Regions from separate parts of the Paenarthrobacter sp. NPDC091669 genome, predicted to be linked through region 1. Evidence: riboswitches for the same ligand, from Rfam matches in the RefSeq annotation. Region 1 holds a riboswitch; each other region holds the start of a gene.
The links. A riboswitch is a leader RNA that binds a small molecule or an ion and turns the genes downstream of it on or off. The one in region 1 is predicted to bind S-adenosylmethionine.
Positions count from the first base shown of each region.

Region 2: another riboswitch for S-adenosylmethionine. It lies ahead of ACIQLI_RS10480 (aminotransferase class V-fold PLP-dependent enzyme); the one in region 1 lies ahead of ACIQLI_RS19455 (homoserine O-acetyltransferase).
Region 3: another riboswitch for S-adenosylmethionine. It lies ahead of ACIQLI_RS15865 (hypothetical protein); the one in region 1 lies ahead of ACIQLI_RS19455 (homoserine O-acetyltransferase).

Region 1 covers NZ_JBIVTK010000013.1:77,659-87,583, forward strand. The annotation lists gene ACIQLI_RS19420 (hexose kinase) at 1-592, shown strand, start outside; gene ACIQLI_RS19425 (ketose-bisphosphate aldolase) at 574-1,428, shown strand; gene ACIQLI_RS19430 (DeoR/GlpR family DNA-binding transcription regulator) at 1,453-2,244, shown strand; gene ACIQLI_RS19435 (histidine phosphatase family protein) at 2,269-2,949, opposite strand; gene ACIQLI_RS19440 (CPBP family intramembrane glutamic endopeptidase) at 2,973-3,746, shown strand; gene ACIQLI_RS19445 (VOC family protein) at 3,868-4,506, opposite strand; gene ACIQLI_RS19450 (bifunctional o-acetylhomoserine/o-acetylserine sulfhydrylase) at 4,708-6,048, shown strand; SAM riboswitch class IV at 6,235-6,351, shown strand; gene ACIQLI_RS19455 (homoserine O-acetyltransferase) at 6,367-7,488, shown strand; gene ACIQLI_RS19460 (hypothetical protein) at 7,528-7,968, opposite strand; gene ACIQLI_RS19465 (winged helix DNA-binding domain-containing protein) at 8,045-9,214, opposite strand; gene ACIQLI_RS19470 (SGNH/GDSL hydrolase family protein) at 9,216-9,925, opposite strand, start outside.
Region 2 covers NZ_JBIVTK010000005.1:163,250-173,174, forward strand. The annotation lists gene ACIQLI_RS10440 (peptidoglycan DD-metalloendopeptidase family protein) at 1-392, shown strand, start outside; gene smpB (SsrA-binding protein SmpB) at 470-940, shown strand; RNA gene ssrA (transfer-messenger RNA) at 1,053-1,421, shown strand; gene ACIQLI_RS10455 (S1C family serine protease) at 1,596-2,579, shown strand; gene ACIQLI_RS10460 (hypothetical protein) at 2,587-2,916, opposite strand; gene ACIQLI_RS10465 (MFS transporter) at 2,999-4,447, shown strand; gene ACIQLI_RS10470 (metal-dependent transcriptional regulator) at 4,466-5,179, opposite strand; gene ACIQLI_RS10475 (class I SAM-dependent methyltransferase) at 5,189-6,013, opposite strand; gene ACIQLI_RS10480 (aminotransferase class V-fold PLP-dependent enzyme) at 6,087-7,496, opposite strand; SAM riboswitch class IV at 7,529-7,642, opposite strand; gene hisN (histidinol-phosphatase) at 7,828-8,640, opposite strand; gene ACIQLI_RS10490 (ribosome small subunit-dependent GTPase A) at 8,695-9,810, opposite strand; gene aroA (3-phosphoshikimate 1-carboxyvinyltransferase) at 9,813-9,925, opposite strand, start outside.
Region 3 covers NZ_JBIVTK010000009.1:75,264-85,188, forward strand. The annotation lists gene ACIQLI_RS15855 (cupin domain-containing protein) at 1-307, opposite strand, end outside; gene ACIQLI_RS15860 (sodium:solute symporter) at 574-2,109, shown strand; SAM riboswitch class IV at 2,308-2,427, shown strand; gene ACIQLI_RS15865 (hypothetical protein) at 2,444-2,743, shown strand; gene ACIQLI_RS15870 (hypothetical protein) at 2,740-2,931, opposite strand; gene ACIQLI_RS15875 (VIT1/CCC1 transporter family protein) at 3,165-4,337, shown strand; gene ACIQLI_RS15880 (matrixin family metalloprotease) at 4,422-5,321, shown strand; gene ACIQLI_RS15885 (matrixin family metalloprotease) at 5,431-6,393, shown strand; gene ACIQLI_RS15890 (LOG family protein) at 6,401-7,540, opposite strand; gene ACIQLI_RS15895 (gamma-glutamyl-gamma-aminobutyrate hydrolase family protein) at 7,612-8,406, shown strand; gene ACIQLI_RS15900 (chitobiase/beta-hexosaminidase C-terminal domain-containing protein) at 8,526-9,925, shown strand, end outside.

The DNA.
Region 1 (9,925 bases):
CCGGATTGCCGTGGTTGAGGCCGTCAGCGGAAACCGAAACCTGCCGGCCTCCGTCCTGGTCGGTTCGGGAAGCCTGCCACCGGGTGCTCCAGCGGATTTCTACCCGGAGCTGGTGCGCCTGGCGCACGACGCCGGTATCCCGGCCATCATCGATACCTCCGGTCCCGGAATCATCGCCGCAGCCAAGGCGGGTGCGGACATCCTCAAGCCGAATCATCACGAGCTGGCCGAAGCGACCGGGGAATCCAGCCTTGAAGCAGCCGCCCTCGCCCTGATCGACATGGGCGCACGGACGGTACTCGTCAGTGCCGGTGCAGACGGCATGCTCGCCTTCGATCACGCCGCTCCCGGCGGCTACTGGAGCGCGCGCCTGCCTGAAGCGCTGAGCGGCAACCCCACCGGGGCGGGCGACGCCGGTGTGGCGGCTGCCGCCGTCGCACTCGCCGAAGGCATTACGGAACCGCGCGAAATACTCCGCCGGGCCACCGCGTGGTCCGCCGCTGCCGTGCTCATGCCGGCCGCCGGCGAAATTTCGCCGCGGTACCAGGAACTTCAAGACCAACTGATCGTGACATGGAAGGAGACCCGGTGACCCTGGTCAACACACGGGAACTCATGGACAAGGCCGCGGCCTCCGGCACAGGCCAAGGTGCGTTCAACATCATCCATATCGAAACAGCCGAGGGCCTGGTGGCCGGAGCCGAAGCGGCCGGTGTTCCGTTGATCCTGCAGATCTCCGAGAACTGCGCCAAGTACCACGGTGGGCTCGAACCGATCGCGTCAGCCGCCCTGGCGATCGCCCGCTCCGCCGCCGTCCCGGTGGCCCTGCACCTGGACCATGCGGAGTCCGAGGACCTCGCCCTGGCTGCGGTCGACCTTGGCTTCGGTTCGGTCATGTACGACGGCGCGCATCTGCCGTACGCGTGGAACGTCGAAGTCACCCAACGTGTCGCCGCCTACGCCCACCAGCGAGGCGTTTACGTGGAGGCCGAGCTCGGCAAAGTGGGAGGCAAGGACGGTGCCCATGCGCCGGGTGTCCGGACCGACCCCGCCGAGGCCCGGGCTTTCGTTGACGCCACCGGTGTGGATGCGCTCGCTGTGGCCGTTGGTTCCTCCCACGCCATGACCGAACGAAGCGCCGCACTGGACCTCCACCTGATCACCCGGCTGAAGACCGCTGTGGGAAAACCGTTGGTCCTTCACGGCTCCTCAGGCGTCACAGATGAGATGCTCGTAGCCGCTATCGGCGCGGGTATGACTAAAATCAACGTATCCACACATTTGAACGGGTTCTTTACCCGCGCCGTCCGTGAGTACCTCGATGCCAACCCTGAAGTGGTGGATTCCCGGAAGTACCTCAAGGCCGGCCGGGATGCCCTTGTGCTGGAGTCCGCACGTATGCTGACGCTGTTCGCCAAAGCGAAATAGCTCCGAACCCGCGAAAGGCTCGTCATGACGCGCACCGATCGGCTGACCGCCATCCTCGATCTCCTGGCCGAGTCCGGCCATGTGGAAGTCGAGGACATCGTGACGCGTCTGGGCGTGTCACCAGCCACGGCCCGTCGAGACCTGGACAGCCTCGCCAAGCAGAGGTTGCTCAGCCGGACCCGGGGTGGCGCCACCACAGGATCGGTGGCCTATGACCTCCCGGGCCGCTACAACCGTGACGACCACGCCCAGGCCAAGCAGGACATTGCCCAGGCTGCGTCCGCACTGATCCGGCCCGGAGCCGTGATTGGCCTCAGCGGCGGCACTACCAACACCGCCCTGGCGCAATTGCTCTCCACCCGTGAAGACCTCAACGCGCCCTCCAACAGGCCCACGTTGACGGTGGTGACCAACGCCATCAATATTGCCTCGCAACTGGCGGTCCGGCCCAACATCAAGATCATGGTTACTGGTGGCATCCTGAATCCGCGCTCCTACGAGCTCGTGGGTCCCTACACGGACGTCATCATGCAGAAAGTAGCGTTGGACATTGCCTTCATCGGCGTCAATGGCGTGGACCCGGACCTCGGTCCTACCATCACCGACGAGGGTGAGGCCATGGTCAACACCGTGATGGCACGGCGCGCCACGGAGTCCTACGTGGTGGCTGACTCCTCCAAAGTGGGCCGCCGCTCCTTTGCTGCCATGGCGGGTTACGACTTCAGGCACCTCATCACCGATGCCGGGATCAGTGCCGGGGACAAGGCCGCCTTCGAAGCCAAGGGCACGGAAGTCATCGTCGCTTCAGCCGGCTAGCCACCGGCAGGGTGGGTGCGCCGGCTAGAACCGCATTCTGGGTGCGTGCAGCACCGAATCATCAACATCCTTGGGCACCCACTGGCTGAACGGTGAATCGAGGGTGTACTGGCCGTCGTCGTTCCTGATCAGTGTGCGCAACTCGGCGTTGTCCGGGTTGTTGAGGGATTCGAAGTACTCAACCGTCCAATGGAACCAGCGCATGCAGAAAAGGCGCATGGTCAGTCCGTGTGTCACCAGGAGGGCGTTCGGCGCATACGTGGGCTTTTGCCAGTGGCGGTAGAGCGTCTCCATGAAGGACGACACGCGGTCATACACATCGGAACCGGATTCACCTTCGCGGAACCGGTAGAAAAAGTGGCCGTAGAGGTTGCGGAGCTCCTTTTGATCCTCGATTTCCCCGGCAATCTGGAAGTTGGCCCAGTCCTGTTCGCGAAGCCTGGGTTCCTCAATGACCCGTTCTATCAACGAGCCCAGGTTCAACGCCTCCAAGGTCTGGTACGCCCTCAAATACGGTGAAACGTAGACGCAGACCTGTTGCCCGTCGAGCTTCCGGCGAAGGTCTTCACCGGCAATGCGGGCTTGCTCCACACCGAGTTCGGTCAGTGGGATCCGGTAGTCCGGCACACGGTTGTAGATGGACGTGTCGGCGTTCGCGGCGGATTGGCCGTGCCGGATCATGAAAATTCTCGCTGGGGCACCCATCCCACCAAGCATAGGGTGGGTACATGTTCCTTGCTTCCCGCCGACGGCTGCGCGCCGAAGTACTTATTGTATTGGGCCTGTCCCTGGGCCAGTCGGCCGTATATTCCGTGGTGCAGCTTCTGGACAAGATGACGCGGGCTCCCTTGGCCGACGCCACCTCCACCTTGAACCGGTCCCAAAGCACCCGCGAATACTTTGACCTCACCTATCAACTGCTGGACATCATCTTCGCCCTGGTGCCTGTGGCCCTGGTGTTCTACTTCCTGTCTTCGCATATCCAGTCAAACCGCGACGGCGACAACGGCTCGGCGTTCGCCCGGCTCGGCTTCAACTTTGCCCGGCCGGGCAAGGACCTGCTCCACGGTGTGGGACTTGCTGCCGTGATCGGAATTCCGTCTCTGGGCCTCTACGCCGCCGGCCGGGCCCTCGGCATCACCACGGCGATTGTCCCCAGCGGCCTGGACGCCTACTGGTGGACCGTACCAGTGCTCATCCTCTCGGCCATGCGGCACGCGATCGTGGAAGAAGTGATCGTGGTGGGGTACCTCATGGACCGCTTCGGGAAGTTCGGTTGGAGCATGCCCGTGGCCATTGTGGTCAGCGCCGTCCTGCGGGGGAGTTACCACCTGTACCAGGGCTTCGGGCCGTTCATCGGCAACGTGGTCATGGGGTTGGTGTTCGCGTGGATCTATACCAAGACCAAGCGGGTCATGCCCTTGGTGATTGCCCACGCATTGCTGGACATCGTGGCGTTTGTGGGCTTCAGCCTGTTCGGCAAGGCGATGGGCCTGGGATAGGGCGCTTAAAAATATCCGGCCGCCATCAGTGGGTGACGTCATTGGCACCCGCTGATGGCGGCCGAAGTTCTTACCGGACAGGGATGACCGGTGCCGGGACGAGCCCGGTTGGATGGGGCGGTCAGATGGTGACGGCTCCGGAGGCGGTTTCGAAAGTTACTGACATGATTCCCGGAGTGCCGTGCGGTGCCATCCACTGGACAGCGACGTCCTCAAGCGGCTTTTCCACCGGTTCTCCGAGCCATTCTGTGACGCGTTCCGCCGAGCCCGCAATGGTGAGGCTGGACATCTTGACGTCGCTTTCGTAGATCCTGGACGGGTGCAGTGAGGGGTCGCCCTCCCACTTGAGCAGGTACGGGACCTGGGGGTCTGCGATCAAGCCCAGGATGCCGATCTGCTGCCACACCAGTTCGCGGCCGTCAGGGAACTTGCGGTTGCCCGGAACAGCGGAGCGGCCAAGGCGGTCCTCGAACGGTGCCAGGTCGTCAACAGCGACGCACCAGCCCATCCAGCCACCACCGGCGGCCGAGCGGGCACGAACTGCCTGGCCAAAAGGCGCTTTGTCGGAAGCGGGGTGGTCCAGGACCTCCACCACTTCCAGGTACTTGTTATCCGCAAGGGGAATGATCATGTTCCGGGTACCGAAGCGCGGGTGCACTCCGCCCCGGACAGCGTCCACTCCCAGTGCCGCGGAAATTCGTTCGGTAGTGGCCAGAAGGCCATCTCGTTCACAGGCGTAAGAGACGTGATCCATGCGCATGGCTTCATCTTGGCACTTTGTGATCGGGGTCTCAGCTAAGTCAAGCCTAACTAAGGTGGGATGTGTATAACCGGTGCCCGCAGGCGTCATGCAGGGACGCGAAAAGACCGAAAGATTCCACCGGCGTCACAAAGCTGTCTTAGGCTCCGGACACTTCCTAGACTGGCCCCAGCTCACACGCAGCACGTTTCCACAGAACCCATGCGCCACGAACAGGAGAACTCCATGTCCCAAGGATGGTCTTTCGAAACCCGCCAGATCCACGCAGGTCAGGAGCCCGACTCCGCGACGGGAGCACGGGCACTGCCGATCTACCAGACCACGTCCTTCGTGTTCCCCAGTGCCGAGAGCGCAGCCAACCGGTTTGCCCTGGCCGAGCTCGCACCCATCTACACCCGGATCGGCAACCCGACACAGGATGCCGTGGAGCAGCGGATCGCGAGCCTCGAGGGCGGCTTGGGCGCCCTTCTGCTGAGCTCAGGCCAGGCGGCGGAAACCTTCGCGATCCTCAACATCGCTGAGGCCGGCGACCACATCGTGGCGAGCCCCAGCCTGTACGGCGGTACCTACAACCTGTTGGCACATACCCTGAAGAAATTCGGCATCTCGGTGACCTTCGTGGAGGACCCGGACAACCTGGACCAGTGGCGTGACGCCGTCCAGCCGAATACCAAACTGTTCTTCGGCGAGGTTGTTTCCAATCCGCGCCAGGACGTACTGGACATTGAGGGCGTCGCCCGCGCCGCCCACGAAGCCGGCGTGCCGCTCATCGTCGACAACACACTGTCCACTCCCTACCTCATCCGTCCCATCGAGTGGGGCGCCGACATCGTGGTCCACTCCGCTACCAAGTACCTGGGTGGCCACGGTTCTGCCATCGCCGGCGTGATTGTGGACTCAGGCAACTTCGACTTCGGCAAGGACCCGGAGCGCTTCCCGGGCTTCAATACCCCCGACCCGAGCTACAACGGACTGGTGTACGCCCGCGATCTTGGCAAGGACGGTGCACTTGGCGCCAACCTCTCCTACGTGCTGAAGGCCCGGGTCCAGCTTCTTCGCGACCTCGGTTCCGCTGTGTCCCCGTTCAACGCCTTCCTGATCGCCCAGGGGCTGGAGACGTTGAGCCTGCGCGTCGAACGTCACGTAGCCAACGCCACCAAGGTGGCCGAATGGCTGGAAGCCCACGACGACGTCGAATCGGTCGCCTATGCGGGCCTGCCGTCCAGCCCGTGGTACCACCGTGGCCGGAAATACGGCCCCCAGGGCACCGGCGCCATTGTTGCCTTCAACATCAAGGGCGGCGTTGAGGCGGGCAAGCGCTTCGTGGACGGACTGGAACTGCACTCGCATGTTGCCAACATCGGCGATGTCCGCTCGCTGGTCATCCACCCGGCGTCCACTACGCACAGCCAGCTGACGGTGGAGCAGCAGCTGGTGGCCGGCGTGAACCCCGGCTTGGTGCGCTTGTCCGTGGGGATTGAGCACGTGGATGACATTATCGCGGACCTCGAAGCAGGCTTCCGGGCCGCCAAGGGAGCCTGAACCCGGCCCTGAAAGCTGAAGGCGGGACCGCGCCTGACGCCTTTCCCGGAATGCCGCCCGGGCCGATGATTATTCGCCGGGCGGCATTCCGGAGTGCTGATTCGTGAACGAAATGGCCCTGAACCGTCACACTGTTGTCACATTCTTCGCCAGAACCGCCCTGCATTTCCTAGACTCTTCGTATTAGGTCATGAGTGCCAGCGCATAGCCCCGGCTTGCTGGCCGGCAACCCTCCTCCGCGGTGGGGTGCCCCGGGTGAAGACCTGGCCTGTTCGCACGCAAGGCGACGGGCAAGCGCGAGGTTAAGGTGTCAAAGGAATGACCATTACTGCTACAGCACTTCCAAAATCCGGGGAAGAAGACGGAACCGTCAAGTACGCCGCCATTGGGCCGCTGGACCTTGAAGCGGGAGGATTCCTGCCCGACGTCGTCCTCGCGTATGAGACCTGGGGGCAGCTGAACGCCGATGCCTCCAATGCCGTGCTCATCCAGCATGCCCTCACGGGCAGCACGCACGTTGCCCGGGGAGCCACGGACGAAGAAGGGTGGTGGGAGCAGCTGGTAGGCCCCGGTGCCACCATCGACACCAACAGGTTCTTTGTCGTCTCCATCAACATTGTGGGCGGCTGCTACGGCAGCACCGGACCGTCCTCAGAGGCGCCGGACGGCCGTCCCTGGGGCTCCCGGTTCCCCCTGGTCACCCTGCGCGACAGCACCGAGGCCGAGGCGCGCCTGGCCGAAGCCCTGGGAATCGAGGCCTGGCATGCCGTGTTGGGCGGTTCGATGGGCGGCGCGCGCGCGTTGGAATGGGCAGCGACCTTCCCGGAGCGGGTGAAACGCTGCGCCGTGATATCCGTGGGTGCCTACAGCACGGCGGAGCAGATCGCCTTTGCGCAGGCCCAAACTTTGGCCATCCGCCAGGACCCGAACTTCAACAATGGCGACTACTACGGTGGCACCGCCCCTGAACACGGACTCGCGTTGGCCCGGCGCATCGCCCACATCACCTACCGCTCTGCGCTGGAATTGGATTTCCGCTTCGGCCGGGAAGCCCAGCACCAAGAGAAACCACTGGCCGCTGCGGTCCTGGGGGAGCGTGGCCGCTATCAGGTGGAGAGCTACCTGGACCATCAGGGAACAAAGCTCGTCCGACGATTTGACGCCAACAGCTACATCGCCATCACCGAGGCCCTGATGTCCCACGACGTCGCACGTGGCCGTGGATCGCTGGAGGCCGCATTGTCGCGTACCACTGCGGAGTTCTTCGTCGCGGCGGTTGACAGCGACAGATTGTATTTCCCGGCGCAATCACGGGAACTGGCGGAAGCCCTGCCGGGTGATGTTCCGGTTCACGTCATTGAAGCGCCGATCGGCCACGACGGGTTCCTGACGGAAATCGGCCAGCTCTCAGCGCAACTCCGCGGAGCCTTCTTCGCCTAGGTTGAGCGTCGGCTGCAAAGCGCCGGGTCGGCCGTCAGCCTAGCCGTTCATGATGTCGCCGCGCTGCTTCATGTAATCCTCCATGGCGATCTCCCCGTTGCTGAACTTCGCGTCCAGCTCGGCCAGCTTGCGGGCACGGAAGCCTTGCGGCTCCGAACCGTTGGTGGCCGGGAAGGGCGTGGGGGATGAAGGGTTCGACGGCGGCCCGGACTGCGGTGCGTCATCCACAGGGCGGATGACGGTGGGCCCGGATGGGTAGCCCGGGTAGCCCTGCGAGGGGTAGTTCTGCTGCCCCCGGTAATCCTGCTGAGGGTAGTCCTGCTGTGCCGGATAGCCGGGGCCGGGCAGGTTCTGTGGCGGGTAGCCGGGGCCGCGGAAGTTCTCGTTCTGGATCCGACGCGCGCGGGAACGGTTGTACATGCGGATCCCGAGCGGAATCAGCCACGAGCAGACGATGATCCAGAAGATCAGATTGTTCACAGTGCAGGCCTCCTAGGTCTTATCCCAGCTTAGACCGGTCGTACGGCGGGAACTCCGGGCGCCTTCAGTGAACCTTTCAGAGGAGCCTGGTCTCCATGCCCAGGAACCGCCCATATCGTTCCACTTCAGCGTCCAGGGCCATCTGTTCGGCAGGGCTTGCGGGCCGGTTCATGCGGACATCCAGTTGGCAGGCTCCGCCGGAAAATCCATGGCGCCACCATCCGGCCAACCTGCCATCCAACAGGACCACGTGTATGGGCCCGTTGTCCTCGGGGAAGTATGGGGCAGTCCCGCCCAGATAGTGCCGGGACTGCGAATAGCCCATGACGTATTCGTCGTAGCACTGGATGAGGTCGATGCGGGGGACTCCTGCGTCATGCGGACGCGACAGGCCCCCGGCATTGGTGAGCACGCCGACGTCTTCCGGGTTCAGGTAAAATTCCAGTCCGTCCAGGCTGACCGTAGCCAGAGCGCCGGGCGACAGTGTCCCGGCAACCTGGAGGCCCAGCTTTACGTCCTTCATGGTCAGCCCTGACCACACGGCGCAGTCCTTGATGGTGGCGGGCCCGCGGCTGCCGAAGTACCGGAGCGCCAACTTTCCGAGGGCCTCTTCACGGTCCTCCCCGGTCAATGGCGTGCGAACGAACCCCGGCACACGCTCCTCGAAAAGGGCATACGTCTGTTTCAGGGCGCCACCGGGAGAGCGGATGGGGGAGCCGCTCACCAGGATGCGGCTGATTTCGGCGTGCATGAGGTGGTAGATGAAACCCAGGCCTTTGCTGGGAAAGCCGGCCTGTCCCAAGACTTCGGCCAATTCCTCGCGGGTCTTATGGGCTCCATCTGCAACGGCTGCAGCAAGGATAAGGCCGCTTCGGCCGGCGGAGTCCTCATCGATCCCTGTTTGGCGGTACATGCCTTTGTTTCCCTGATGGAGGCGGTCCGCGGAGAGTCCCATCAGCCAGCCAAGATCGTCCCGGTGCACAAAGTGCCAGGTGGGCCGGAGGATGTGGGTTCGCAGGATGCTTCCCTCGGCGACGGCCTGTTCCACGTCCGGGGAAGTGGAAGCAGGTGTCCTTTGTGCAAGGGTCCACCGGGCATAGGGGAATTCTTGTGACTGGACGGCAAGGAGATTCCGGACCACTTCTCCGGGGCTTTCGGCGCAGGGAGGCCGCAGTTGCTGCCGCCGTAGCCGAATGCTGTGAATGGTCTCGGCGGTCACGCCTGGGCCGTCAGCCAGTGCCGTCATGTCAGCGCCGCGGCAGCAAGGTACCGCTGGGCCCGAAGACGGGACCCGGCGTCGGGCGCTTTGCGGTAATGCCGTCACCGGAGGACTGGTGCCGCAGTCGCCGGATGACCCACGGGACAAAGTACTCGCGTGCCCAGACGAGGTCGGAGGAGCGGGCCTCGCGCCACGTCCGCGGCGGCAGCGGCTTGGGCATCAGCGGCTCAAGGGTGTGGTGGACGTTGAGGGAGTCCAGGACCATCATGGCGATGGTGTGGTGGCCCAGCGGTGAGAAATGGAGGCGGTCCGCATCCCACATCTGAGGATCTGCCAACTGCCGCAAGGACCACATGTCCGCAATGACGGCGTCGTGCCGTGCGGCCACGGTCCTGAGGTTCTCGTTGTAAATGGCCACCTTGCCGCGGATCCGCCCCAGCACCGAAGCTGCGGTGTCCGGACCGTTGAACAGGACCACACTGGCGCCGCCCGAGCTCAGCTCTCCCACGGCGGCATCGAGTTTTTCGGCCAGGAGGTCGGGATCGCCGCCGGGCCGGATGAGGTCGTTGCCGCCGGCTGAGATCGACACGAGGTCAGGCTGCAGTTCCAAGCAGGGACCCACTTGTTCATCGATGATCTGCTGCAGCAACCTGCCACGGATGGCAAGGTTGGCGTACGCGAAGTCTTCCTGGCTCCGGCCCAGTTCCTCGGCCACGCGATCCGCCCAACCGCGGTGAC
Region 2 (9,925 bases), on a different contig from region 1:
TTCCCATCACCTCCGGATTCGGCTGGCGCGCAACGCCCCCAGGGACCATCGACTTCTACGGTACGGGCGGCTACATGCACACCGGCATCGACTTTGGCGCGGCATGTGGCACTCCGGTCTACGCGGCGGCTGCAGGGGAGGTCTTCAACTCAGGTTGGAACTCAGCCGACGGCGGTGGATGGCGTGTGAAACTGTCCCATGGCGTAGTCCAGGGCAATTCGCTGACCACCATCTACTACCACAACAGCAGCATTGTGGTGGCGAACGGCCAACGCGTCTCGGCCGGCCAACTCATCGCGTACTCGGGAAGCACCGGTAACTCGACCGGTTGCCACGCCCACTTCGAAACGTGGTTGAACGGTTCCGCTGTGGATCCCATGAACCTTCTCTAGTGTGTGGGGCAGTGCTCGGGAGGCCCCCGGCACTGGCGTACACTAGTTGAAATCCGCATCTAACAAGGAGTTCTACCGTGCCCAAGGAAAGTGGCCGTAAGGTAGTGGCCACCAATCGGAAGGCCCGGCATAACTACCATGTCCTGGACACCTATGAGGCAGGCATCGCCCTCATGGGAACAGAAGTGAAGTCCCTCCGTGAGGGCCATGCCTCCATGGTGGACGGCTTCTGCACCTTCTATAACGACGAATTGTGGATGGAAGGTATCCACATCCCTGAGTATCACCAAGGGAGCTGGACCAACCATGCCGCGCGCCGGCGTCGTAAGCTCTTGCTTCATCGCGACGAACTGGACAAAATCTCGCAGAAGATCCGCGAGTCCGGCTTCACCGTGGTGCCGCTCCAGTTGTACTTCCTGGATGGCCGCGCCAAAGTTGAAATCGCCATTGCCCGGGGCAAGAAGGATTACGACAAGCGCCAAACGCTGCGTGAGCAGCAGGACAAGCGTGAATCGCTGCGTGAGTTGCGGGAACGCAACCGCCGGTAGCGCCACGCCCGCCTGGCCCGTGGAATGTTCCACCGGGTGAATGCGTTATGATGAGTAGTCCGAAGGGAATTCGACATGGTCGATGTTCCACTCGGGTTTGGTAACAAAATACGGGGATGATCGGTTTCGACGATGTTAGTCGCGACAGGTGAAGCGGGCCGAGGATGCAGAATTATCTCGTAAACGCTGTCTGCAAACCAATAAGTGCCGAATCTAAGCGCACTGACTTCGCTCTCGCTGCCTAAGCAGTAAGACAGTCCGTCAGCCCGGGGTTGCTATCGCCCCGGTTCCTGGCGTCATTTAGATAGCCACTGCTGTTTGCCTTCGTCATTGAGGTAAACGGGACTCTAAGATGACTGGGCCCGGATCAGCCACCTGTTCGCAGGATGGCTGGGGCCGAGAAAATCCGACGCGAACTGCGCCCGGAGAAGCCCTGACAAAACGACATCGGACGGGGGTTCAATTCCCCCCATCTCCACCCACCGGAAAGCCCTCGGATCCCTGTGATCCGAGGGCTTTCCCATGCCCGGACGCGGAACGGCAGGCGACCTCCACGTTCACCCACGGCGTACTGTCCGCAGGACTACCAGCCAAGGATTAACGGTTGAAGTGGATAAGCGCCGAATCACGGCGGAGCGGTGGCAGGAGGCACGTGATGAGCACTGAGCCGGACTTCGAACTGCTGGACCCTGACGACGACGAGCATGCCTTGGACGCGTACTCGAAGACCGTGGTCCGGGTTGCGGAATCTGTGACACCGCACGTTGCCGCCATCGAGATGACCAGCACCGACCGAAGGGGTCGGATCCGCAGCGGCAGTGGCTCAGCCGTGGTCTTCACCGGTGATGGATACATGCTGACGAACGCCCACGTAGTGGCAGGCATCCGGTCCGGGCGGGCTGTGTTCGCCGATGGCAGGCAGACGGACGTGGAGTTGGTGGGCGCAGATCCTCTATCCGACCTCGCTGTGGTCCGTGGCGTGAAGTCCACGCCGCCCCCGGCAGTGCTGGGCAATGCCGAAACCCTGAAAGTGGGGCAATTGGTGATCGCCGTGGGGAACCCGCTGGGACTGGCCGGTTCGGTGACTGCGGGCGTAGTCAGTGGGTTGGGCAGGTCCATTCCCGTCAGGGCGGGCGAACACCGGCGGGTGATCGAGGATGTCATCCAAACGGACGCTGCGCTGAATCCCGGAAATTCCGGCGGTGCGTTGGCCGATACCCGCGGACGCATTGTGGGCATCAACACCGCGGTAGCGGGGCTCGGCCTGGGATTGGCTGTTCCCATCAACCCCACAACCCAGCGCATTATCGCGTCCCTGCTGAGGGATGGCCGGGTGCATCGAGCGTACTTGGGCTTGGTGAGCACGCCAATACCGCTTGACGCCAGTGCCGTTGTACGGACGGGGCAGAAGGAAGGCCTGAGGGTGGTAGAGGTGATTCCCCGGTCGCCAGCGGAGCTGTCCGGGCTTCAGCCGGGGGACATCGTGCTCCGCGCGCAGGGGCGGGCGGTGTCCAGTGCCGAGAGCCTGCAGAAGTTATTGTTCGAAGAAGCCATTGGCCGACCCTTCCCTTTGACCGTGCTGAGGGAAGGGAAACCAGTACAGATTCTTGCGGTGCCCTCGGAGATGGTTCAGCCGTGAACGACGGCTAGGCCTTGCTCTCCGGAACATCGACGACGCCCACGAAGCGGCTGCCAACCCCCTCGTATTCGCTGCGTACTTCCCCGAGGAAGAGTTTGGGAAGGTCACTGTTCCGGTGGGTTCCGCAGTAGACGAAGGAAAAGTCCGGCCACCACTTTTTGGGCCGAATGGCTTCGGAATAGCCGCACACAGCACAGGTCAGATGCACCCAGACGGGGCGCTTGCCGGTACGGTTGGCGCGTGACTGCACCAACCAAGCCGGGGGATTGTCCTGCATGTCGCGGAGTTCGGCTTCGGAAAGCCTGGACGGAATACCGTGGCGCTGGGCCATTTCCATCGAAATATCAAGGGCCAATGCGGCATCACGTCTGCTGATCACCACTCAACGATACGGGACTTCACAGGCGTAGGCTGTGCTCATGACTGACGCTGCCGCGCTTCTGCCGCGTACTCCGCTCCAGAAACGCGTGCTGGTGGTGGCCATCGTGGCGTCGTTCATCGCCATCCTCGATGGTTTTGTGGTTAATCTCGCACTGCCTGCCATCGGGAGGGAGCTCGGTGGCGGCCTGGTCATCCAACAATGGGTAGTGGACGCGTACCTGTTGACCTTGGGTGCGTTGATCCTGGTGGCGGGCTCGTTGTCTGACCATTTCGGCAGGGCGCGAATCCTGGAATGGGGCCTGGCAGGTTTCGCCGTGACCTCGGTCTTGTGCGGGCTGGCGTGGTCCGGCGAAGTCCTGGTGGTGTCGCGGGCACTGCAGGGTATTGCCGGGGCCCTCCTGGTCCCAAGTTCGCTGGCCATGATCATTACCTCGTTTTCCGGTCCGGCCCAATCCAAAGCCATCGGCCAGTGGTCCGGTTGGACCAGCGCTGCGGCCATCGTTGGTCCGCTGATTGGCGGCATGGCTGTGGACCTGCTCTCCTGGCGTGTCATCTTCTTCATCAATGTCATTCCCGCCGTTGCCATTTGGCCCATATTGGCAGGCCTGCGGGCCTCCGATGCCGCGCGGGACAAGAGCAAACGCATCGACTACCCCGGAGCCGTCCTGGCCATGGTGGGCCTCGGTGGTCCCGTGTTCGCGTTTATCGAACAGGGCCGCATGGGCTGGGGGAGTGTGCAGGTGTGGTTGCCCCTGGTGGCCGGCATCGCAGCTATGGTGCTTTTCCTGATCCATGAGGCCAGGACTGCCGAGCCCATGCTGCCACTCAGGCTCTTCGCGATCCGCAACTTTGGGTGGGGCAACCTGGCAACGCTGGCCATCTACGGTGGAATTTCCCTGGGGTTCTTCGTTTTGGGAATCTATCTTCAGCAAGTTGGGGGCATGGCGGCCACCATGGCGGGCATTGCCTTGCTGCCTGGCACCGTCATCCTCATGTTGTGTGCCTCGTATTTTGGTGGCCTTGCAGGGAAGTACGGGCCCCGATGGTTCATGACCCTGGGCCCGCTGCTGTGCGGTGTGGGCTTCCTGATGTCGTTGTCGGTCCAGGAGCCGTTGAATTATTGGACACAGGTGCTGCCGGGCCAGATTGTCTTCGGACTCGGACTCGCAATTCTCGTGGCACCCCTGACGGCCGCCATTCTTGGTGCTGTCCCGCCCGAGGAGGCGGGGATCGGTTCAGCGGTGAACAACGCCGTTGCCCGGATCGCCGGCCTGATCACCATTGCCTTCGCGGGGCTGATTGTGGGACCGGTCTTCAGCCGCGAAGGTTTGTACAACGCCCTGTTGGTCACAGCGGCACTGTTCCTGACTGGGGCAGCAGCTTCCGCCGTCGGGATAAGGAATCCGCCCAAGGGAGCGGCGATTGCCGCTGACAGCCAACCGGATGCAGCGTCCGACGACGGCGGGCCGGCCGTGCAGCCCGGCTGAGCTCCCGCCGGGGGTGGGTCAGCGGGCGGGAAGGACGCAGCCTTCGTGGGTCTCAGCGCTCTGGACCCAGAGTGCGGACGTGACTTCGTCGGCGAGATCGAACTCGCGGCCTGTGGCGCCGCTTCCAATCCGCACCACCAGTGCTCCGCCGAACGGTTTACGTCCAACCACTTCCACCGGGGCGTCGAGGGTGATCTCTTCCGCTGCCAGATACCTGAGGAGATCGGGGTTCTCGTCGCTGATCCTGGTGATACGGCCGGAGTGGCCTTGGTCCAGTTCGATCATGCGGTAGGCGTGCGGCAGTTCAACTGTGCCATCCGCCGAGGGAATCGGATCGCCGTGCGGGTCCCTGACCGGGTGGCCGAGTTTGTCGGACATTCGCTCGATGAAGGTGTCTGACACCGCATGTTCCAACATCTCAGCTTCATCGTGGACCTCATCCCAGCTATACCCGAGTTCTTCCACCAGATAGGTCTCAATGAGACGATGCCGGCGCACCATGGCCAGTGCAAGGCGCATACCAGCCGGGGTCAAGCGAATGGCGCTGTAGGGCTGGTGGTCCACCAGTCCCTGGTCCTTGAGCTTTCGTACCATTTCAGACACGGAGGAATTAGCCACACCCAGGCGCTGGGCAAGCTGGGAGGACGTTATCGGCTTGTCTTGCCACTCTGTGTACGAGTAGATGACCTTGACGTAGTCCTCAATCGAGGAGGAGGGCGTACTGGTCTTCACACCCCAAGCCTACCGTGGCTGTGCAGCGCGCATCTTGACCGCCCGCCACATCTGCGTCACGTAGGGCAGCGGAACGGTCTCTCCCGGTGCGTGCCCCAGGTGCTCGTAGAGGTACCACTCCAGGTTGCCCATGACCTTCGCCCTGGTGGCGTCGTTGGCGCGGAGATAGTAGCTCCGCGACTTGGTCAGCTCCATGATGTCTTCGGGCGTCAAGGCGTCCGACCACCGGTTGAAGTGGCTTTCCAAACCGGAAAATTCCGGGCCTACCAGTGGACGGAACCCTGGCTTGTGGACGTCGCCGGCATGCATGATGCGCGAGAGCCGATGAACCCAGGGCACGTCGGTATCCAGCTGGTTCCAGACCAGTCCCAAGGTTCCTTGCGGCCGCAGGATGCGGGCTATCTCGGTGCTCGCTGCCAGTGGATCGCACCAATGCCAGGCCTGGGCAACACTGACGACGTCGAATGCTGAGTCCGTCAGTCCAGTTGCTTCAGCCGTTCCCTGCAGCGCGATGACGTGCGGGTGCGACTTGCGCAGTTGCTCCAGCATGTCGGCGGAAGGGTCGACGGCGGCAACGTCCAGTCCGCGCTCCACGAGGAGGGCCGTGAACTTGCCAGTCCCCGCTCCGAGATCCGCAGCAGCCGTGGCCCCTTGGGGAACAAGCCACTCCACGGAGTCCAAGGGATAGCCCGGCCGAACGCGATCGTAGTGCTCTCCACCGTCCTGAAAGCTCTGGCCGAACTCATTCCGCCGGTCGGCGTGGAGCTTGGGACCTCGTGGTCCGGCAGGTCCGGGAACGCCCGGCTGTCCGCTGGAGGCGGCCGGAGAAGGCAATGCCACCAAAAACTCCTTCACAGGGTCGCCAAAAGATACCCTACGAATTTACCGCAGCCGAGGTAGAGAGCGCTTAGTCAACAGTGCAGGGAGCAGCACCTGCAGTGCCGGGTGTATTGGGAGCCCACTCCGGGTAGGTCCGGTGGTCGTTGGCAGGCACCCAGCGGCCCTCATCCACCACGTAGTCCCAACCCAACCCGTTGCGCTTAAGCCCTTCGATGCCTGCGAGCAGCCTCGTGGCGTCCTCCAACCGGGAGCCCACGCCAAAGCTGGCACGCAAGGAGCCGGAGGGAAGTCCGAGTCGCTTGAGCAGTGGGTGGGCGCAGAAGCGTCCATCACGGAGGCCAACTCCGTGCTCGGCGGCCAGATAGGCGGCCACCAATCCGGCGTCGAATCCTTCCACGGAGAAGTTGACCACACCGATGGTGTCGTCGGAGTCAGTGAAGATCTGGTGCACAGTCACGCCATCAATGGCCTCCAAGCCGTCCACCAAGTAGGTGCGGATGGCGGCTTCGTGGGCGTGCCACGCGTCCTGGTCCAGCCCGGCGAGGACCTGCGTGGCGCGGGCGAGGGTTGCGGCACCCAGGACATTGGGGGACCCGCCTTCGTGGCGGGCAGGGCCCGTTGCCCAGCTCACCGAGTCCAGGCGGGCTTCACGGACTGCGCCGCCACCAGCCAGGTGGGGGGTCCCGGCGTCGAGCCAGTCGGGGCGGCCCACTACAACGCCTGAGCCGAAGGGGGCATACAGCTTGTGACCGGAGAACACCACGTAGTCAACGTCGGACTCCGCGATGTTGATCCGGCGGTGGGGTGCCAACTGGGCGGCATCCACAACGATCCTGGCGCCGTATTCGTGTGCGAGTGCAGCGAGTTCGGCGATCGGCAGGATTTCACCTGTCACATTGGAGGCGCCGGTGACGGCGAGCAGGCTGACCCCGCCTTGGGCCAATTCGTCACGAAGCTTGTCCACCGTGGCGGTCAACGTGGAGGCCGCCACGACACTGCGGTGCGGGACACCCTGCCAGGGAAGAAGGTTGGCGTGGTGTTCGATGTCCAGATACAGGACTTCCCCGGAGAAACGGCCGTCGATCTGCGGAAGGCAACCGGCCAGGAGATTCAGGGAGTCTGTGGTGTTTCGCGTAAAAATCACGGAATCGTCAGGACGCCCACCGACGAACTCACGGACAATGTTGCGCGAGTTCTCGTAGACCGACGTGCTGATCTGGGACGCAAAGCCCGCACCGCGGTGAACGCTGGCGTAGTAAGGCAGGACCTCGTTGAGGTAGGCCGAGACGATGGTCAGGGCCGGAGCCGATGCACCGTAGTCCAGATTGGCATAGCGGACGTGGCCGCCCTGGATCAGCGGTGCCTGCAGCTCAGCGCCCGTGACGGCGGCGAGTGGCCGTGTTGCTTCAGCTGCCTGTGACGGCGCTTCACCCGCGAAAGACGGAATGATGTTTGAGTCGAACGTGACTGTGCTCATGGGACCTCACTCAAGAGGGACCCCCATAGGGGGATCCGCGCTTGCCGCATCCGTTCCGGACCGGCCGGGTCGTCACCCGGGGCACCCCGCCGCGAATGGAGGGTTGCCGGCCAGCAAACCGGGGTTTAGCGCTGGCACTCGTGACCTGTAAAAAAGGTTAGGGCACCTCCAGCGGCCCCTCCAAAGTCACTTCGCTTTGTTAAGCGCTTTGTTACGCGGGGTTGAAAATTGCCCGTTTGGCGAAGAAAAAACGGCGGACGCCTCCAAAAGGAGGCGTCCGCCGTCGAATATTCGCTGAAAAGCAGCTTCTGGGCCCTGAGGCAGACCTGCGCTACAGCAGGTCGTCCAGGCCTGGGTTGAGCCGTTTGAGGACTTCTGAGTGAAGGATGGAGTTGGTTGCCAGCGCGTTACCGCCGAACGGACCGTCGTCGCCTTCCAGGGAAGTGAAGCGGCCGCCGGCCTCCGTGACGATCGGGACGAGGGCTGCCATGTCGTACAGGTTCAGCTCAGGCTCGCACGCGATGTCCACTGCGCCCTCGGCCACCAGGCAGTATGACCAGAAATCGCCGTAGGCCCGGGTGCGCCACACATCCTCGGTGAGCCCCAGGAACTCGTCCAGGTTCCCGCGTTCCTTCCACCCGGACAGGCTCGAGTAGGACAAGGAGGCATCGGACAAGCGGGAAACGTTGGAGACCTTCAAACGGGTGGCCGCAGCAAGGGACCGGCCCATGTAGGCACCCATGTCCTTGGCAGCCCACCAGCGTTTTCCCAAGGCGGGTGCACTGACGACACCCACCACGGGTTCACCCTCATCAACCAAGGCAATCAAAGTTGCCCACACCGGTACGCCCCGGACGAAGTTCTTGGTCCCATCGATGGGATCAATGATCCAACGGCGTGAGCCGTGTCCGCTGCTGCCAAACTCCTCGCCCAGGACAGCATCCCGGGGGCGGGACCGGGAGAGCTGACCCCGGATGGCTTCCTCCGCTGCTTTGTCGGCGTCGGTGACAGGTGTGAGGTCTGGCTTGGTTTCGATCTTCAGGTCCAGGGCTTTGAAGCGGTCCATGGTCTGGGCATCGACAGAATCAGCGAGGACGTGGGCAAGGCGCAGGTCATCGTTGTAGGTGGAAACGGGATGGGTCATGCCACCAAACTATCCTGAAACGTTCGCTGCAGCGGGGACGTGAAGCCGCAACGATCAGTTGACGGTGCCCAGTTCCTTGGTCTCTTTTGCTTCCAACCGGGGATCGGCACCGAGCAACCGGCGCAATGAGGCCAACCGCGCTGCTCCTGAAGGTCCTGCATGGCCGTCGTTCACCCACGGATCCAGTCCGCAGTTGATGGCCGTGGCGTCGTGCTTGCAGCCCCGCTCACAGGCTTCCGTTCCGGGCTCAAGATCCGGGAAGGAGTGCAGAATCCGGTCCGGGTCCACATGGGCGAGGCCAAAGGACCGGATGCCCGGGGTATCGATGATCCAGCTGCCGGCCGGGGCATCGGCGAGTTTCAGGGCCAAAGCGGAGGAGGACGTGTGCCGTCCACGGCCTGTCACAGCGTTAACGCCGCCGGTGGCCCTCTCCGCCCCTGTCAGGGCATTGACCATGGTGGACTTGCCCACGCCCGAGTGGCCGAGCATCACAGTGACCTTGCCGCCGAGGTGGGAGCGCAGCTGGGCTACGGCGTCCCGGTCCAACCGTGCGGACAGGCCATCATCGGAGCGGGCGTCGATGCCGCCTGCTTCTGAGTCCGCTGTGCGGCTGATGATCACGGGGAAATCCAGGCTGAGGTAGTTGGCAAGCAATTCCGCCGGATCCTTGACGTCCGCCTTGGTGATGAGCAGCAACGGCTCAATGCCGGCGTCGTAAGCTGCCACCAAGGCGCGGTCGATGAATCCGGTGCGTGGTTCAGGGTTGGCCGCTGCAACAACAATGACCAACTGATGGGCGTTGGCCACTACCACGCGTTCGATGGGGTCGGTGTCGTCCGCGCTGCGTCGCAGGAGGGTTCGTCGTTCTTCCACCCGGACCAGCCGTGCCAGGGTGTCCGGAGAGCCGGAGACGTCCCCCACCAAAGCGACGAAGTCCCCGGGTACTACCGGGTTGCGCCGGAGTTCGCGGGCCCGCGCTGCGATGACGACGCGTGCGTTCGCGGAATCCTCGTCCACAATCGCCCTGTACCGTCCGCGGTCAACGGTGATGATCCGGCCGATAACGGCGTCGTCGTGGCTGGGCCTGTCCTTGGTCCGCGGCCTGGAACCTTTTTTGTTGGGGCGGATCCGGACGTCGGATTCATCCCAGGAGCGTGCATCACGGCCCATGGTCAGTTTTTTACCCCATCCGTGCTGGAGATGGTCCCCACCATTCGGGCCCACATTTCCGGGAACTCCGGCATGGTCTTGGAGGTGGTGGCGATGTCTTCCACCTCGACGCCTT
Region 3 (9,925 bases), on a different contig from region 1:
TCAGCAACCGCTCCACGATGCCCTGGCCACCCAGGGAGATGCGGGGGCCGTCGTCGCGCTTGGTCAGGTGCGTCTCCGGGGCGGCGAACAAGTCACCCACAGAGACCGACAACACCTGGCACAGGGTGACCAAAGAAGCGACCGACGGCGATGTCAGGTCACGCTCCACGCGGCTGAGGAAGCCCTTGGTCAGCCCGGTGGCATCAGCCACTTGCTCAATGGTGAGGCGCTGCGCCTGCCGGGCTGCGCGGATTCTGGAACCGATGGCAACGGGAACATTGCTCGGTTCAACGGGGAGAGCCTTCATTCACGAACCTTTCAGGCCTGTCATGTGGCCCTGTCATTGGAGCAATAGTAGCCGGGAGACGGGCCAACAGGACCAGAATCGACGGAACCATGACCAAAGCATCTTGACTGTTACTCCGATCACAACATATCCTCATAGGCAACAAGTGTTGTCTGTGAGGCACACAACACTTCCCCAATCTCCAACCATCAGCACAGAGACTTCGACGCTTCGCAGGAGTATCGTCGGAAACCCCAACCTCCGTGCATCAGCTCCAAGGACCGTTCATGGAATCTTCGGCTATTAACATCGCAATCGTGGTGGTGTACCTGCTCGCCATGCTGGCATTCGGCTGGTGGGGCAAGTCCCGCACCAAGAACAACAGCGACTTCCTGGTGGCCGGCCGCCGCCTGGGACCGTTCCTTTACACCGGCACCATGGCAGCTGTGGTCCTCGGTGGCGCATCCACCGTGGGCGGCGTCGGACTCGGCTACAAGTTCGGCATCTCCGGCATGTGGCTGGTGGTAGCCATCGGCGCAGGCGTGCTGCTTCTCAGCCTCCTGTTCGCCGGCACCATCCAGCGCCTGAAGATCTACACGGTCTCCCAGATGCTGAGCCTTCGCTACGGCAGCAGGGCCACGCAGACCTCAGGCATCGTCATGCTGGCCTACACGCTCATGCTCTGCGCTACTTCCACCGGCGCCTACGCCACCATCTTCGTGGTGCTCTTCGACTGGGAACGCTGGCTTGCCATCGCCGTTGGCGGCGCGATCGTCCTGGTTTACTCCACCATTGGCGGCATGTGGTCCATCACCCTGGCCGACCAGGTCCAGTTCATCATCAAAACCGTCGGCATCTTCTTCCTGATGCTCCCGTTCGTCCTGAACGCTGCCGGCGGCATGGACGGCATCCGTGAGCGCCTCGACGACACCTTCTTCCAGATCGATGGAATCGGCGCCCAGACCATCATCACGTACTTCGTGGTCTACACACTGGGCCTCCTGATCGGCCAGGACATCTGGCAGCGTGTTTTCACTGCCAAGACCCCCACCGTTGCCCGTTGGGGCGGCGCCACGGCCGGTGTCTACTGCATTCTCTACGGCATCGCAGGCGCCGTGATCGGCTTGGCTGCCCGGGTGGCATTGCCGGACATCGATGTCACCAACCTCGGCAAGGACGTTGTGTACGCAGAGGTTGCAACCCACATCCTGCCCGTCGGCATCGGCGGCCTGGTCATGGCCGCGGCTGTTGCCGCCATGATGTCCACCGCTTCCGGCGCCCTGATTGCCGCAGCAACGGTGGCCCGCGCTGACGTTGTCCCGTTCGTGGCCAGCTGGTTCGGCAAGACCATCAACACCGATGACAGCGAAAACCCCGAACACGACGTCAAGGCCAACCGCTACTGGGTTCTTGGACTCGGCATCGTGGCAGTACTGATTTCCATGGCAGCCCAGGACGTGGTGATTGCCCTCACCATCGCCTACGACATCCTGGTGGGCGGCCTCCTGGTAGCAATTCTGGGCGGTTTGGTGTGGAAGCGCGGCACCGGCATCGCCGCTGCATGGTCCATGGCAGTGGGATCGGTGCTGACGTTGACCCTTCTGATCCTCTTCGCCCTGGGTGTCATTCCGAGCGCGGACGGCGTCTACGCCAACGAACCGATCTACTACGGTCTCGCCGCTTCGTTCGTCGCCTACGTCGTGATTTCACTGCTCACCCCGCCCACTGATCCCGCAGTCCGCGAGGCCTGGGACAAGCGCGTTGCCGGCGCCGTCTCCGAGGAACTCCCGCCTGAGGCCCACCCGGTCAGCAGCCACAAGTAACGCTGCAGCCAACAGCACAACAAAAGAGCAAAGTTCGACGGCGGCGCCTCCCCTTTCCGGGGCGGCGCCGCCGTTGTTGTGTGCCCGGGAAGAGGGCGTTGTGTGGCCCGCTTTGCGCCCTGAAACCTCGCCAAGGGACGCAGAGCAGGCCTCACAACGGGAGGTGGTGGGGGGAGCTGTGCGGTAAGGTGGTCCCAGCTTCAAGAGATGTGGTGCCAAGCTCCGACTGGCCACACACCAACCCCATGTTCACGGGTGGTTCGGATGAGGAAGCGGCCCGTCCCGGACCAGAGACAACCGAGCGGGCAAGAGCACTCCCCCAAGGAGCAGTCCCTTGCCGTACCAAGGCGATACCACCCCGGCCACCAGTACCCCGGCGCCAACAGCCAGCCACAGAGTCGTGGTGATTCCCGCCGTCGACCTCTTCCTGGGCACGGTGACCATCACTGCCAAGGCCGGAACCGGTCGGTTCGCGCATCCTGAACCGCACCTGATCGCGCAGGCGTTGGCCCAAGCGGTCCGGCCGACCCTCTGGTGTGGTGCGTCGAGAACCCTGACGGTGACGGTTGCCGCGGCCGGCAAACGCGCGGGTGTGCAGCAACACTACACACTCAGCCACGAGGAGCCCGCTTAGATTTCCTCGTCCTCCTCACGGAATTCCTCGGTTTCGTCGATGGGGACCACACGTTCGTCGTCCTCGGAGGCGTCCACTTCTTCCACCCAGGCCTCGTCCACTTCCTGGTCCTCGGCGTAGTCGTAGGCCGGATCCGACTCAATGGTGGTCCGTTCCGGATAGTTGGAGTGTGATTCGGTGGTGTTCATGGTGCAACCTCCGTCTCGTGGGCCGCTCAAAGCCCTGGTGAACGTGCGCGGGGTGGGCCCCCGCCCCTGTCCTTCCATCTGAGCACCGGGCCCGGCGAGGGTCAAGGACGCCCGGAAATTACGGTGCGCCGAACATTCCGATTGAGGAATACCAGCCAAAAAACCGCGAAGATAAGCGGTACAGTGGGGCGTGCAATGGGGCCGCAACTACCCCACCCAGCACAGGAGAGAAAGTGCAACAGCACCAGGAATCCCCCGGTTCGTCGAGCCCCGCTCCGGATCCCACCCCGGAATCGGCAGCCCCCGAAAACGTCGAAACGCAACCCGCGCCGCCTTCGCACGCCGATATCCGCCGATGGCGTCAGTACCTCGCCGATGAGCGCGCCGAGGCCGCCGTCTACCGCGAACTCGCCCAGAGGCGCGACGGCGAAGAACGCCAAATTTTGCTGGCCTTGGCCGAAGCCGAAGGCCGGCACGAGGCCCACTGGCTCAAGCTCCTGGGTGAGCACGCCGGAATGCCCAAGGCCGCGTCGACCCGCAGCCAGTTCCTGGGCTTCCTGGCCCGCAACTTCGGGTCCGTCTTTGTCCTGGCCCTGGCCCAACGAGCAGAAGGCCGCTCCCCCTACGGCACCGAACCCGCGGCAACACCGGCCATGGTGGCTGACGAACAGATCCACGAAGAGGTGGTCAGGGGACTGGCCACCCGTGGTCGGAACCGGCTTTCCGGTACCTTCCGTGCCGCAGTCTTCGGCGCCAACGACGGTTTGGTGAGCAACCTTTCGCTGGTCATGGGCATGGCCGCCACCGGCGTACCCAGTCCCGTGGTGCTGATGAGCGGTGTAGCAGGTCTTTTGGCCGGCGCATTGTCCATGGGCGCCGGCGAGTACGTCTCGGTCCGCTCCCAGCGGGAACTGCTCAACGCGACGCTGCCCACGCAGGCCACCCTCACAGCAGCACCGTCGTTGGACATCGAACACAACGAATTGGTGCTGGTGTACCTTGCACGGGGCATGACGCGCGAGGCCGCTGAGCATCGCGCCGCAGAGCGCATGGGCCTGTTCAGCTGCGACTGCGATCCCAGTCTCTCCTTGCAGCCTGAGAAACCTGCCACCGACGAGCACGAATCCGTCGGCTCGGCATGGGGCGCAGCGATGTCCAGCTTCTGCTTCTTCGCTTCCGGTGCCATCGTTCCCATCCTGCCGTTCATTTTCGGCATGACGGGATTTGCCGCCTTGATGGTGGCCGGTGTCCTGGTGGGCATCGCGCTCCTGGCGACCGGCGCCGTCGTGGGCTTGCTGTCCGGAACGTCGCCACTGAGCCGCGGGCTGCGCCAGCTCGCGATCGGCTTGGCAGCGGCTGCCGCCACGTACGGGCTCGGCCTGGTATTCGGGGCAACCATCGTCTAGTTTGGACGGCTCCCCCCGCAGCCCGTAATGTTGGTTCGTCCTCCGCGCTGCCCCGCGTGACCAGGGCGTGAGGAATGGAGAACCGTGGACTCGGAGCGGGAAACGCGTGCGCCAAAGCACCGGCGTGCCGGCACGGCCTGGCGTATTCTCCGTGGCGTGCTCATGGCCGGAATTGCCGCTGTTGTGGCAGTGCTGGTCAGCGGGTTCCTGCATGGAGACCCGCGGATCACCGCCCTTTTCCCGGGTGTGAGCGTCCCTGGCGCCGCGCACGACGGGCAACCCGGGCAGAAGCAAACGGCACCTGCCCGGGCAGCAGACGCCCCGCCGCCCGGATTTGAGGAGGCTGACGCCCCGCTGGCCTCGCCCCAGGCGCCGGAGACCATGAACGATTCGTATAAGTTCCTGGCTACCAACGACGACGGTACTCCGGTGGGGTACTCGCCGTGCCGGCCGCTGCACTACGTGGTGAACGAAGCGTCCGCGCCGGAGGGCTCCGATGCACTGCTGGAGACAGCGATCGCGAATGTCTCCGCCGCTTCAGGAATCCTGTTCGTCAACGACGGCACCACCGACGAGTTGCCGGTAGACCGGCGGGAGCCATACCAGCCGGCCAAGTACGGCGACCGTTGGGCTCCCCTGCTGATTTCGTGGACCACGCCGGAGGCCGCGCCGGCGTTGGCGGACAAAGTCATTGGTACGGGCGGCAGCACCATGTACTCACTGAACAACGGACCCAAAAGCTACATCACGGGCAGCCTGGAGTTGGACACCCCGCAGGTCGCCGAACTCCTCGCTGATCCCGAAGGCGCCGACTACGTCCTGGCGGTCATGCAGCACGAGTTGGGGCACGTCATGGGTTTGGACCACGTTGATGATCCGGTCCAGCTGATGTACCCGGAAATTGGCGCCCCTGACGGCCTTGCGGCCGGCGACCTGACCGGACTGCACCTCCTTGCCTCTGCCCCCTGCCGCGAGGACATCTAACAACCGGTTCAGGGGGCCATGGACTCCCGGCGTATCCGGACTTATGCTGGCGACTACGGTCGACGGCGGCGCCCCACCTCCCGTCGCGGCCTCCACGTCAGGGGGTTCCATGGAACCTAACGGGTCGCCCCAGTGGCCGGACCCCGATCCCCTTCGCCCCCATGATCCTCCGCATGGCCCCTACCGGCCAGAGGCCACGCTGCCACCGGCACCGGCACCGGCAGCAGCACCAGCACAGCCGATCAAGCACAGCAGCATCGCCGCCATCCTGTTCTTCCTGGGCATCCTCGGCCTGGTCTGCGCGGGGGCGTATTTCAGCGGCGACCTGCAGCGGTTCCTGTACGGCTCCTCCGCCACGCAAAGCCAGGGACCCCGGCCCGGGTTGGTCCCGTTCGGGCAGCGCCAGGAACCTGTGCCCGGCCTGGAAGAAGCCGATGCGCCACTGGGAACTCCGGCACCCGTGAACCGGACAAGTACCTCGTACAAGTTCCTCGCCGTGAAGGAGGACGGCACTCCCCTGGCTTACTCCCCGTGCAGGCCCATCCACTACGTGGTGAACGCGGATCTCGGGGATCCGTCCTGGCAGCCACTGGTGGACGAGGCCATTCGCCAAGCCAGCGTCGCCACCGGATTGAAGTTCGTCTACGACGGCCCCAGTTCCGAGGTCCCGTCCACCAACAGGCAGGGATACCAGCCCGCCAGATACGGTGACCGGTGGGCGCCCGTCCTGATTGCGTGGAGCACTCCGGAGCAGGTGCCGCGTCTGACCGGCCAAACCGTGGGTTTGGGAGGCAGTTCCTCGATTGGCCTGAGCGACGGCTACAAGGCCTATGTCACCGGTACGGTGTCCTTGGACGCCCCGCAATTCGCCGGCATCGTGGACACCTCCGAGGGCAAGGAGATCGGCGTAGCGGTGATCATGCATGAGCTGGGACATCTGCTGGGCCTTGACCACGTGGACGATCCCCGCCAACTGATGTTTGACCAGGCTTCCTGGGTTCGCCAATACGCTGCCGGCGACAGGACCGGCCTGGCCCAACTCGGCTCGGGTCCCTGCAGCAAGGACTTCTAGCTGCGCCTCACCCTTGGCCGGCCACCACCGCGAGCGCCTCTTCCACGGTGTCCACCAGGAAGATCTTCTCCTCCATGGGCTTTCCCGCGGCGAGGCTCTGCAGCATGGGCCACGCCGGGAGTGTCCGTTCCCAGTGTTCGCATCCCACCAACACCATGGGGCTGATGGTTTCGGGTGCTCCGTAGTAGTTCTCGCAAGCGTCCTGGAAGATCTCCTGCACGGTCCCTGCGGCGCCCGGAAGGAAGACGATCCCGCCGGTGCACAACTCCAGCAAGATGGCTTCCCTGACGGCATTGGCGAAATATTTGGCAACGTGCGTAGCGAACAGGTTGGGCGGCTCGTGGCCGTAGAACCACGTGGGAATCCCCAGGGTCGGTGTGCCTTCCGGATAACGTTCGACGACGGCGGCTGCTTGCCGCGCCCAAGCCGTCACCGAGGGCCTGAACCCCGGCACTCCGGCGAGGGTTTCCAGCGCGGCCGCAGCATCGGCGTCGGACGTTCCGCTCAAGTAGGCACCCAGGTTCGCTGCCTCCATGGCCCCGGGTCCCCCGCCGGTGGCGACGGCAAATCCCGCATGGGCGAGCAGCCGGCCCAGCCGTGCGGCGTCGGCGAAGTCGCTGGTGCCGCGCTGGGCGGCGTGTCCACCCATGACGCCCACTACCTGGGCCCCGGAGAGCGCTCCGTGGTCCAGGAGTTCGTCCAGGGCATCGCCGATTGCGTGGTCGTGCAGGGCCGCGGCCAGGGTGGCGTCCAGGCTTCCCCGCTGCCCGGGGAGGATGCTCCACTGGTAGACCCGGGCGTCGAGGGTTGACTCGTACTCTGTGGAGGAGATGTCCGGGTAGAGCTCCGCTGGCGTGTACAGGCTGTTCCGGTAGGGGTCGAACGGTACGCCCTGGAGCTTGGGAAAGATCAGTGCTCCACGGCGTCGCAGGCTCTCTTCCACGCCGTCGTCGAAGGTGCACCCCAGAAAGATCGCGCCCTGGGCGTCCAAGGACTTAAGCTCCCGTGCGTGGCCACGCAGGTCAAGCGACTGGGCGTGCCAGCCATTCATGGACCCGGCTCCTGTGCTCGCCAGATGCTGGAACTGGACCACGCTTTCTATGTCCAGTGTCCGCGGGCTCGGGTTCAGGGCTCCGGTACGATTCATGGTTTCAGCGTAGTATCGCCGGGCTGTGACGCGGGCGTTTGCGCGCCGGGCTGCTGTCCGGTGCATCATGAATGATGAAGAGTTCAGAAGTTGCCCGTCCGCGTATCGGTGTTCCGATCCGTCTCAGCAGTTCGGACTCCTCCGATGCCCGGGTGGGGGAAGCCAATCAACTTTTCACCTTCATCGTGGACCTGTTGCGCGAGGCCGGTGCGCAGCCGGTGCTGTTGACGCCGGTTTCGGCAGACAGCGCCGGCCGCTTGGCTGCCGAAATGCAGATGCTCGACGGCGTGCTGCTGCCGGGAGGCGGCGACATCGATCCCCGTTTGTACGGCCAGGATCCCGAAGATTCGCTGTACGACGTGAACCGGGAGCAGGACCATTTGGACGTCGATGTTGCCCGGGCAACCATCGACGCCGGCTTGCCGCTTCTGGGGGTCTGCCGCGGCCACCAGTTGTTGAACGTGGTGTACGGCGGAACGCTGATTCAGGACATGGGCCCTACCTCGGTAACCCACAGCGGCCTGGATCCACACGATCCGGCGGCCGGTGAGTGGGCCTGGCATGACGTTCGCCTCACGGCTGGTTCCAAGACGGCGGCACTCTATGGAGCTCCCGGGGGGACCACCATCAAGATTGCCTCCGGGCACCACCAGGCGGTGGACAGGGTGGGCGAGGGCCTGATGGTCACGGCCGTCGCCGACGACGGCACGGTGGAGGCCCTGGAGGATCCCACCCGGTGGGTAGCCTCCGTGCAGTGGCATCCTGAGGCGTCCCTCATCCCCGATGCGGAGCGGCTGCTGCCTTTCAAGAAGTTCGTTGACGTTTGCCGGCACTCTATTCATGCTCCGGCGGTTGGGCTACAGTAACTCTCACTGCATCGCTTTCAGTTTCGTCGGAAGTTCAGCCAGTACCAACTTCATTCATAGACGTCCGGGGGACGTCGTAAGTTTGCCGGCTGGGGGGCCCAACATCTGCTCAAAGGAGCATGGTTGTGGACCGTCCAAAATACGCCAGTCGTCCTCTCAATCCGATCAGCCGTCCTTCTCTCACCAAACGCCTTCTGGGCCTTCTCCTGGGGCCCGCGTTGGTCATGGGCGGCTTCGCCCTCACCACCGCAGCTCCCGCATCTGCTGCTGAACCGCCCTGCGCGGGCACGGGCGGCGCCATGCAGATCGTGGCGCACACGGATGATGACCTGCTCTTCCTCAGCCCGGACTTCATGCGCGATATCCAGGCGAAGCGTTGTGTTCAAACGGTGTTCGCCACCGCCGGCGAGGCCGGTGAAGGAGCCACCTACTGGCGCAGCCTCGAATCAGGAATCCAGGCCAGCTACGCCAAGATGGCCGGAGTCTCCAACAGTTGGACGACCTCCGACGCCGGCGTCCCGGGACGCCCACTGACCCTGCGGACCCTCAACGGCGCCCCCAACGTCTCGGTGGTCTACATGCGATTGCCCGACGGCTTCCCCAACGGCTTGGGCAGCGCCGCGTATGGCAGCCAAAGCATCCTCAAACTGTGGGACGGCCGGCTTTCCTCCATCCGCCCGGTGGACAACGCTGCTACCTTCACCAAGTCCCAGTTCCAGTCAGCATTGAACCGACTTGTGGCCAACTTCCAGCCCACCACCTTCCGCACCCAGGACTGGACCGGGAACTTCACCAGCCCGTACGACCACAGCGACCACTGGGCTACCGCAAAATTCGCCCAGCTTGCCACCCGCAGCTACACCGGACCGCACACATCCATGGCCTACGATGCCTATGTCATTGATGAGTACGCCCAGAACGTCACCGGGGCTGAGCTCACCGCCAAGGTGGACACGTTTGTGCGGTTCGCTGATTTCGACATGTACGTCTGCAGCAGTCCCGGCGAGGGCTGCCCGGATTCCCCTTATGACGAATGGCTGAAACGGCAGTACATTACCGCCATCGAGTGGGTGGGCAACGCCGCTAAATCCGCAGGTACCACCGTCACTGCGTCGTCGCAGAAGGCTGCAGCGCAGGGCCCGGAAAAGGTCCGCGACGGGTACCACTGGGGCACTCCGATGGATGCCACGCGTGAGTGGGTCTCCGCCGGGGAAAAGGCCGGCAGCTGGGTCCAATACAACTTCACCCCCACCCGGACCATCAACGCGGTCACCCTGTCCGACCGTCCCCTCCTGACGGATCAGATCACCGCCGGCAACCTGCAGTTCTCGGATGGAAGCACTGTGCCGGTCCCGACACTGCCCAATAACGGATCGGGCCTCACCATCAAGTTTCCTGCCAAGACAGTGAGCTCGGTACGGCTCAACATCACCTCGGTCAGTGCCGGCACCACCAACGCCGGGCTGGCCGAATTTGAGGCCTACCTTGGCACAGACAACGTGGCACCGGTCGTCACAGC